Regions from separate parts of the Kitasatospora misakiensis genome, predicted to be linked through region 2. Evidence: riboswitches for the same ligand, from Rfam matches in the RefSeq annotation. Region 2 holds a riboswitch; the other holds the start of a gene.
The links. A riboswitch is a leader RNA that binds a small molecule or an ion and turns the genes downstream of it on or off. The one in region 2 is predicted to bind cyclic di-AMP.

Region 1 (3,157 bases), on a different contig from region 2:
CAGGGCGGGCAGCGCGGCGACGGCGAGCAGGCCGGCTGCGCGGGCCGCGGCGTTGTTGACCCCGCTGGCGATGCCCGCGTGCCGCACCTCCACCGCCGCCAGCACGGTGGCGGTCAGCGGGGCGACCAGCAGCACCATCCCGCTGCCCATCACCGCGACGGCGGGCAGCACGTCCGTCCAGTACGAGGCGTCGGGCCCGATCCGCAGCATCAGCAGCACGCCGACCGCGCAGAGCAGCGGGCCGACGGTGAGCGGCAGCCGCGGGCCGATCCGCTTGCCCAGCCGTCCGGCCCGGGCGGATAGCGCCAGCATGATCACGGTGATCGGCACCAGGGCCAGCCCGGAGATCAGCGGGGAGAAGCCGGAGACGATCTGCAGCTGGACGACCAGGAGGAAGAAGACGCCGCTGAACGCCGCGTAGACGGCGAGGGTGACCAGGTTCACGGCGGTGAACAGCCGTGAGGAGAACAGGCCGAGCGGCAGCATCGGCTCCGGGGTGCGGCGCTCGACCACGATGAAGGCGGCGCCGAGCAGCACGCCGGCCGCGCCGGTCACCCAGACCGTGGCGGACAGGCCGTTCCCGGCGGCGGTCAGCGCGTAGGTGATGGTGCCGAGCGCGAGGGCGGCCAGCACCGCGCCGAGCACGTCGAAGCGGCCGGTCGCGGACTCGTCCCGGCTCTCCGGGACGTGCCGGGCGGCCACCGCGACCACCATCGCGGCCAGCGGCAGGTTCAGCAGGAAGATCCAGCGCCAGCCCGGTCCGTCCACCAGCCAGCCGCCGAGGAACGGGCCGACGGCCGCCGACACCCCGCCGAGTCCGGACCAGAGGCCGACCGCCGCCGAGCGGTCGTCCGGATGGAACACCGCCTGGAGCATCGCCAGCGAGCCCGGGGTGAGCAGGGCCCCGCCGATGCCCTGCACGGCGCGCGCCGCGATCAGCACCTCAATGGTGGGGGCGGCGGCGCAGGCCGCCGACGCGGCGGCGAACCAGACCACGCCGAGCAGGAAGACCCGGCGCCGGCCGTACCGGTCGCCGAGCGCGCCGCCGAGCAGGATCAGGCCCGCCAGGGTGAGCAGATAGGCGTTGAGCGTCCATTGCAGGGCGTCGAGTTGGGCGCCGAGATCGGTGCCGATCCGGGGCAGCGCGACGTTCACGACGGTCCCGTCGAGCATCGCCATGCTGGAGCCGAGCACCGTCGCCAGAAGTACCCAGCGTCCCTGCGCGGTGCTCAATCGCAGGGTGCCGGCCTCGGAGGTAGTCACGGCTCATGGTCGGTCTCCCGGGGCTGAAGTGACAAGGGTCACCGGGGGTGTGTCGGGGATGTCCGTTGGGTGAGTGATCGTGTGCGCACCGATGACGATATCGGCGGAGAGTACCGGATCACTTGCGCGCGGTGAATGGATTGTGCACGTACTGTGCATGCCTCTCGAGCGGAGCGTCACGACATTCCGGACTTTGGTCCCGGGTGCCGGAGATCGACATTGCTTCACCCGAACGGATGGGTTTTAGTTCAGCGACCGCCCGGCGTCAGCCCGGGTGGCCACCGGGTGGAACGCCTAGTCCTGCCGCTGCCCGGTGGTACGCAACGAACTCTGTACGGCAGGAGCGGGGGACCCACAGGTAAGTCGCCGGACCCGAATTCCCACGGTCCGGCTTGGGGTGAAGCCGCGTCTTATTGCGGCCGGGCAACTCCAGCCCGAACCCGACAGCTCACCTCGTAGGCGTCGGAGAGGACATCTTCCATGCCCGCACAGGCTCGTCGTATCGCCCTGCCCCGCGCCGCCCGGATCGGCATCGCCACCGCCGTCACCGGTGCCGCCTTCGCCCTCCCGCTGGTGACCACCATCACCGCCCAGGCGCACGAGGCCCCGGCCGCCGGCCAGACGCAGCAGAGCAGCACCTGGACCGGTGCCGTCAGCGTCGACGCCGCCCCGGCCGCTGCTCCGGCCGCCCCCGCTGCTCCGGCTGCCGCCCCCGCCGCTCCGGCTGCTCCGGCCGCTCCGGTCGAGGACACCTACAAGGTCGTTGGCGGGGACACCCTGTCGAAGATCGCCGATGCCAAGAACGTCGACGGTGGCTGGAAGGCCCTGTACGACCACAACCGCTCGGTCGTCGGCGCCAACCCGAACCTCATCTTCCCGGGCCAGAAGCTCGCGCTGGGCGCCAAGGCCGCCGAGGTCGCGAAGCCGGCCGCCCCGGCCCCGGCCGCCAAGCCCGCCGCGCCCGCGGCCCCCGCCGCCAAGGCGCAGGTCTCGCAGGACTCGGCGAAGCCGGCCGCCCCGGCCGCCCCGGCCGCCAAGCCGGCGGTCCAGGCCGTCGCCCTCCAGGCCGCGCAGCCCGCCGCCCCGGCCCCGGCCGTCGCCGCCTCCGGCTTCGTCACCCCGGTGGCCAACCCGAAGATCGGCACCGCCTACGGTGTGGCCGGCTCGATGTGGGCCTCCGGCTACCACACCGGTGTCGACTTCGTCGTCTCCACCGGCACCCCGCTGCGCGCCGTCGGCGCCGGCACCGTGGTGAAGGCCGGCAACGGCGGCGCCTACGGCAACGAGGTCGAGATCAAGCTCGCCGACGGCAAGTACGCCCAGTACGCGCACCTGTCCTCGATCGGCGTGTCGATCGGCCAGACCGTCACCGTCGGCCAGCAGATCGGCCTCTCCGGTGCGACCGGCAACGTGACCGGCCCGCACCTGCACTTCGAGATCCGCACCGGCCCGGAGTACGGCTCGGACATCGACCCGCTCGCCTACCTGCGGGCGCACGGCGTCGCGATCTGACCCTCGGTCTGATCGACGCGATCCGGCACTGGGCCGGATCACATGCCACCGCTGGGTGCGGGGCGAAACGACCTCCCGGAATGGTCATGTCGGGTGACCGAACGACCGGGTGATCGCCGCACCTTCAGTGGATCGACGGGCGCGGGACACGCCCGTCCTGCCGGCCGGCCCGGCTCACGAGACCTCCTTCGTGAGCCGGGTCGGCCGTCGTCGTACCCGGGGGGTGTGGTTCGGTGGTGCGGATTCTGACTCGGCGTCAGGAGTCTTGGTGGCTCTGCCGGTTCAGGAGCGGTGGGCGGGCAGCGCCTGTTCGGCGGCGGTCAGCAGTTGGTGCACCCGGTGGCCGAACTCGTCCGCGTCGCGGGCCGGTTCGGGGAAGACC
Region 2 (3,157 bases):
GTCCGGCTCGACCCGGACGCCGCCGCGCCCGGCGGCACCACCACGGTGCACGCCTTCATCGGCAATCTCGGCCCGGACCGGACCGCGTCGCCGTTCACCGTCGTGGTCACCCTGCCCGAGGGCGTCACCCCGGAGGTCCCGTACTTCCCGGAGAACTGCTACGAGTTCCAGAACGGCCACCGGGTGCGCTGCACCTTCCCGGCCGGCCTGCCGAAGTTCCGCAGCGCGACCGCGATCATCCCGGTCCGCCTCGCGACCACCGTCCCCGCGCCCGGCACGCTGACCGGGGGCTGGGTGGCGGTCCGCGGCGACGACGACCGGAACGAGGAGAACAACAAGCAGCCGTTCGAGATCCAGGTCGTCGAGACCACCGGTCCGCGTCCGGCCGTCTGACCTGCCGGCGGCCGGTGATCACCGCGGTTGGCGGTGGCCGACGATCGGCCACCGTCGCCCGCGGTGATCACCGGTGGACGCGCACCTACCGGTGGATGCAGATCTACCGGTGGACGCGGACTTACCGGTAGACCCGGACGTAGTCCGCGGCGAAGGTGATCGGCGCCGTGCCCTGGGGCGCGGGGTGGTAGTTCCCCGCGCTCAGGGACAGGTTGAGGATCAGGTACGCGGACCAGTTGGCGCCGACGCCCTTGCCGTCCGAGAACACCTTGACCCCGTTGACGTACCAGTCGACGGAGTTGGCGCCGTAGTAGGTGCCGATGGTGACCCAGCCGTCCTTGGCGATCGACTTGGCGTCGGTGTAGTACAGGTGGCCGGGGTTGACGTGGTTGGTCAGCTCCAGCAGGTTCGGGTTGTCGGTGTGGTACTCGAAGCTGTCGATCTCGCCGTGGCTGCCGCTGGTGCCGTTCCACGTCCACAGCGCCGGCCAGGCGCCGGTGCCGGCCGGGAGCTTGACCCTGGTCTCGGCGTAGTCGCCCGTCTTCACCTGGAAGCCCTCGTTGGAGTACTCGGTGGTGAGCAGCCCGGTGTCCCAGGACTGCTTGCCGTTCTCCAGCGTGTTGGCGCCCGGCTTGGCGGTGAAGGTCGCGACGCCGTTGGCGACCGTGACGTTGTTCTTGTTCAGCCAGTCGAGCTTGTTGTCGTCCGGGTTGTGGTTGCCGTAGTGGTAGGAACTGCTCCGGTCGCCGGTCCAGCGGGAGCCGTAGCCGATCGGGCCGCTGAACTCCTCGTCCCAGGTCAGCTTCTTGCCGGGGACGGGGCTGCCGGTGGCCGGCGTGGTCGGGCTCGGCGTGGCGGTGGGCGTGGGGGTCGGCGTGGGGGTCGGCGTGGGGGTCGGCGTCGGCGTGGGCGTCGGAGTGGGGGTCGGCGTCGGGGCGGGGGCCGGCGTGGCGGCGGAGACCACGAGCTGGCGGGACGGCAGGTTGTGCCAGGTGCCACCGGCGTCCTGCCAGAAGCCGAACTGGGTGTAGCTGCCGGCCGCCAGGGTGCGCGGGCCGGTGGTGATCGACAGGCCGCCCGGGCAGATCCGCGCGTTGGAGACGTTCCCGGGGAAGTCGAGGTTGTTCCCGCCCGCGTCGCGGACGCCGACGCCGACGGTCTTCGCGGTGAAGCAGGCGGAGGAGTGCAGGGTGAGCGAGGCGGTCGACGCCTTGCCCGCGACCATGGTGGCCGGGCCGAGCTTGTCCTGGGTGACGGTCGGCAGGGAGGCGGCCTGGGCGCCGGTCACGGACGGTATGCCGAGCAGTCCGCCGCCGGTGACGGCGAGCGCCCCGGTCGCGGCGAGGGCGGCGGTGCGGCCCCGGCGGGAGGGACGGGCGTGGCGGGGCACGGAGCGCCGGCCGAACGCCCGCGCGCTTCCGTCGGGCTGGGCGGGCTGCGGGGAGGAAGTAGGCATGGCAGTCCTCTGCGACGCCTACGAGGTGAGCTGTCGGGTTCGGGCGCTGAGGTAGCCCGGCCGCCCGGAAAGCGGCTTCACCCCTAGCCTCGGTCGCACGTCGAAGCGCACGGCCGGGCACTGACCTGGGTCCCCCGCTCCCGTCCGCGTGGTGCTCGATTGCCGGCCGGCGGGTGGACGGGACTCGGCGTCCCGACGGCGGGGCTCCGCTGCGGCGGAAGCCTCTTGCAGGCTAGGCAGACCGTCCGGGTACGGACAACCTTCCTGGGACGGTTGTCGCACAGCTCACACCGGTCACGCGGGTCACGCGCTGCGCTCCCTGCGCTCCGTCCGCGCCGTGCACAGGGCCGGGCTGGGCCGGGTGGACGCAGTGGCGGGGCCGGCGGGGAAACTCCGCCTTGGAGCCGGGGTGGTCGGATAGGTTGGAGATCCCTTCGGGTCCGGAACCGTCCGGGCCGCACCGATCGCCACGTCCAGCGACGAGGAGACCGCCCCACCATGACCGCGTCCCTGCCCGCCTTCGCCGGCCGTACCTTCCTGTTCCGGGTCGACAACGGCGCGGCCTTCCGCAACGCCTACTCGGCCGACGGCAAGCGGCTGCGCTGGGAGGGCCTCGGCGAGTCGGCGGGCCAGTGGGAGGACGTCACCCTGCACGTCGCCGAGATCGGCCCGCAGCTGTACTTCGTCAGCTGGACCGAGGTGAGCGGGATCACCGTCAGCCACGTCATGGACCTGGCCCGGATGACGGTCCGCGCGTTCTGGACGTACGAGGGCGAGGGCGGCCGGGTCGGCGAGCTGCACACCGGCACGCTGGAGCAGGTGGCCTGAGCGTCCGGTCCGGCCGGTAGGTCGGTACAGCAGGTAGGTCGGTCCGGCCGGTAGGTCGGTACGGTCGGGGCCTGCGCGGTCAGACCGCCTGGCCGGAGGCCGGGACGGTCAGGTGCTGCGAGATCCACTCCAGGGAGGACGGGAGCAGCTTGCTCCAGGTCTCGAAGTTGTGGCCGCCGGTCTCCAGCATGCTGTAGGACACCTTCATCGGGCTGCGCGTGGCGGCCACGAACGCCTCGGTCTCGCGGCGGTAGTTGCCGTCGCCCTCCCTGGTGCCGGCCAGCAGCACGGAGACCTTGGGCTGCGGCAGGTTCTGGAGGCGCCACATCAGGTCGGCCTCGTTGCGGCGCTGTTCGCTGCCCTTGAAGAGGTCCCCGGTGGTCGGGTCGTCGGCGGCCTGGTAGTAGCCGGAGAGCGAGACGGCGGTCGGGAAGACCTCGGGGTGACGCATCGCCAGCTTGAGGGCGCAGTAGCCGCCGG

Region 1: another riboswitch for cyclic di-AMP. It lies ahead of ACFP3U_RS14580 (M23 family metallopeptidase); the one in region 2 lies ahead of ACFP3U_RS10095 (glycoside hydrolase family 16 protein).

Annotation. Positions count from the first base shown of each region.
Region 1 covers NZ_JBHSOF010000015.1:120,926-124,082, reverse strand. The annotation lists gene ACFP3U_RS14585 (MFS transporter) at 1-1,263, opposite strand, end outside; cyclic di-AMP (ydaO/yuaA leader) riboswitch at 1,573-1,740, shown strand; gene ACFP3U_RS14580 (M23 family metallopeptidase) at 1,744-2,775, shown strand; gene ACFP3U_RS14575 (DUF2470 domain-containing protein) at 3,058-3,157, opposite strand, start outside.
Region 2 covers NZ_JBHSOF010000009.1:75,684-78,840, forward strand. The annotation lists gene ACFP3U_RS10090 (hypothetical protein) at 1-393, shown strand, start outside; gene ACFP3U_RS10095 (glycoside hydrolase family 16 protein) at 515-1,849, opposite strand; cyclic di-AMP (ydaO/yuaA leader) riboswitch at 1,850-2,013, opposite strand; gene ACFP3U_RS10100 (MoaF-related domain-containing protein) at 2,348-2,677, shown strand; gene ACFP3U_RS10105 (alpha/beta hydrolase) at 2,757-3,157, opposite strand, start outside.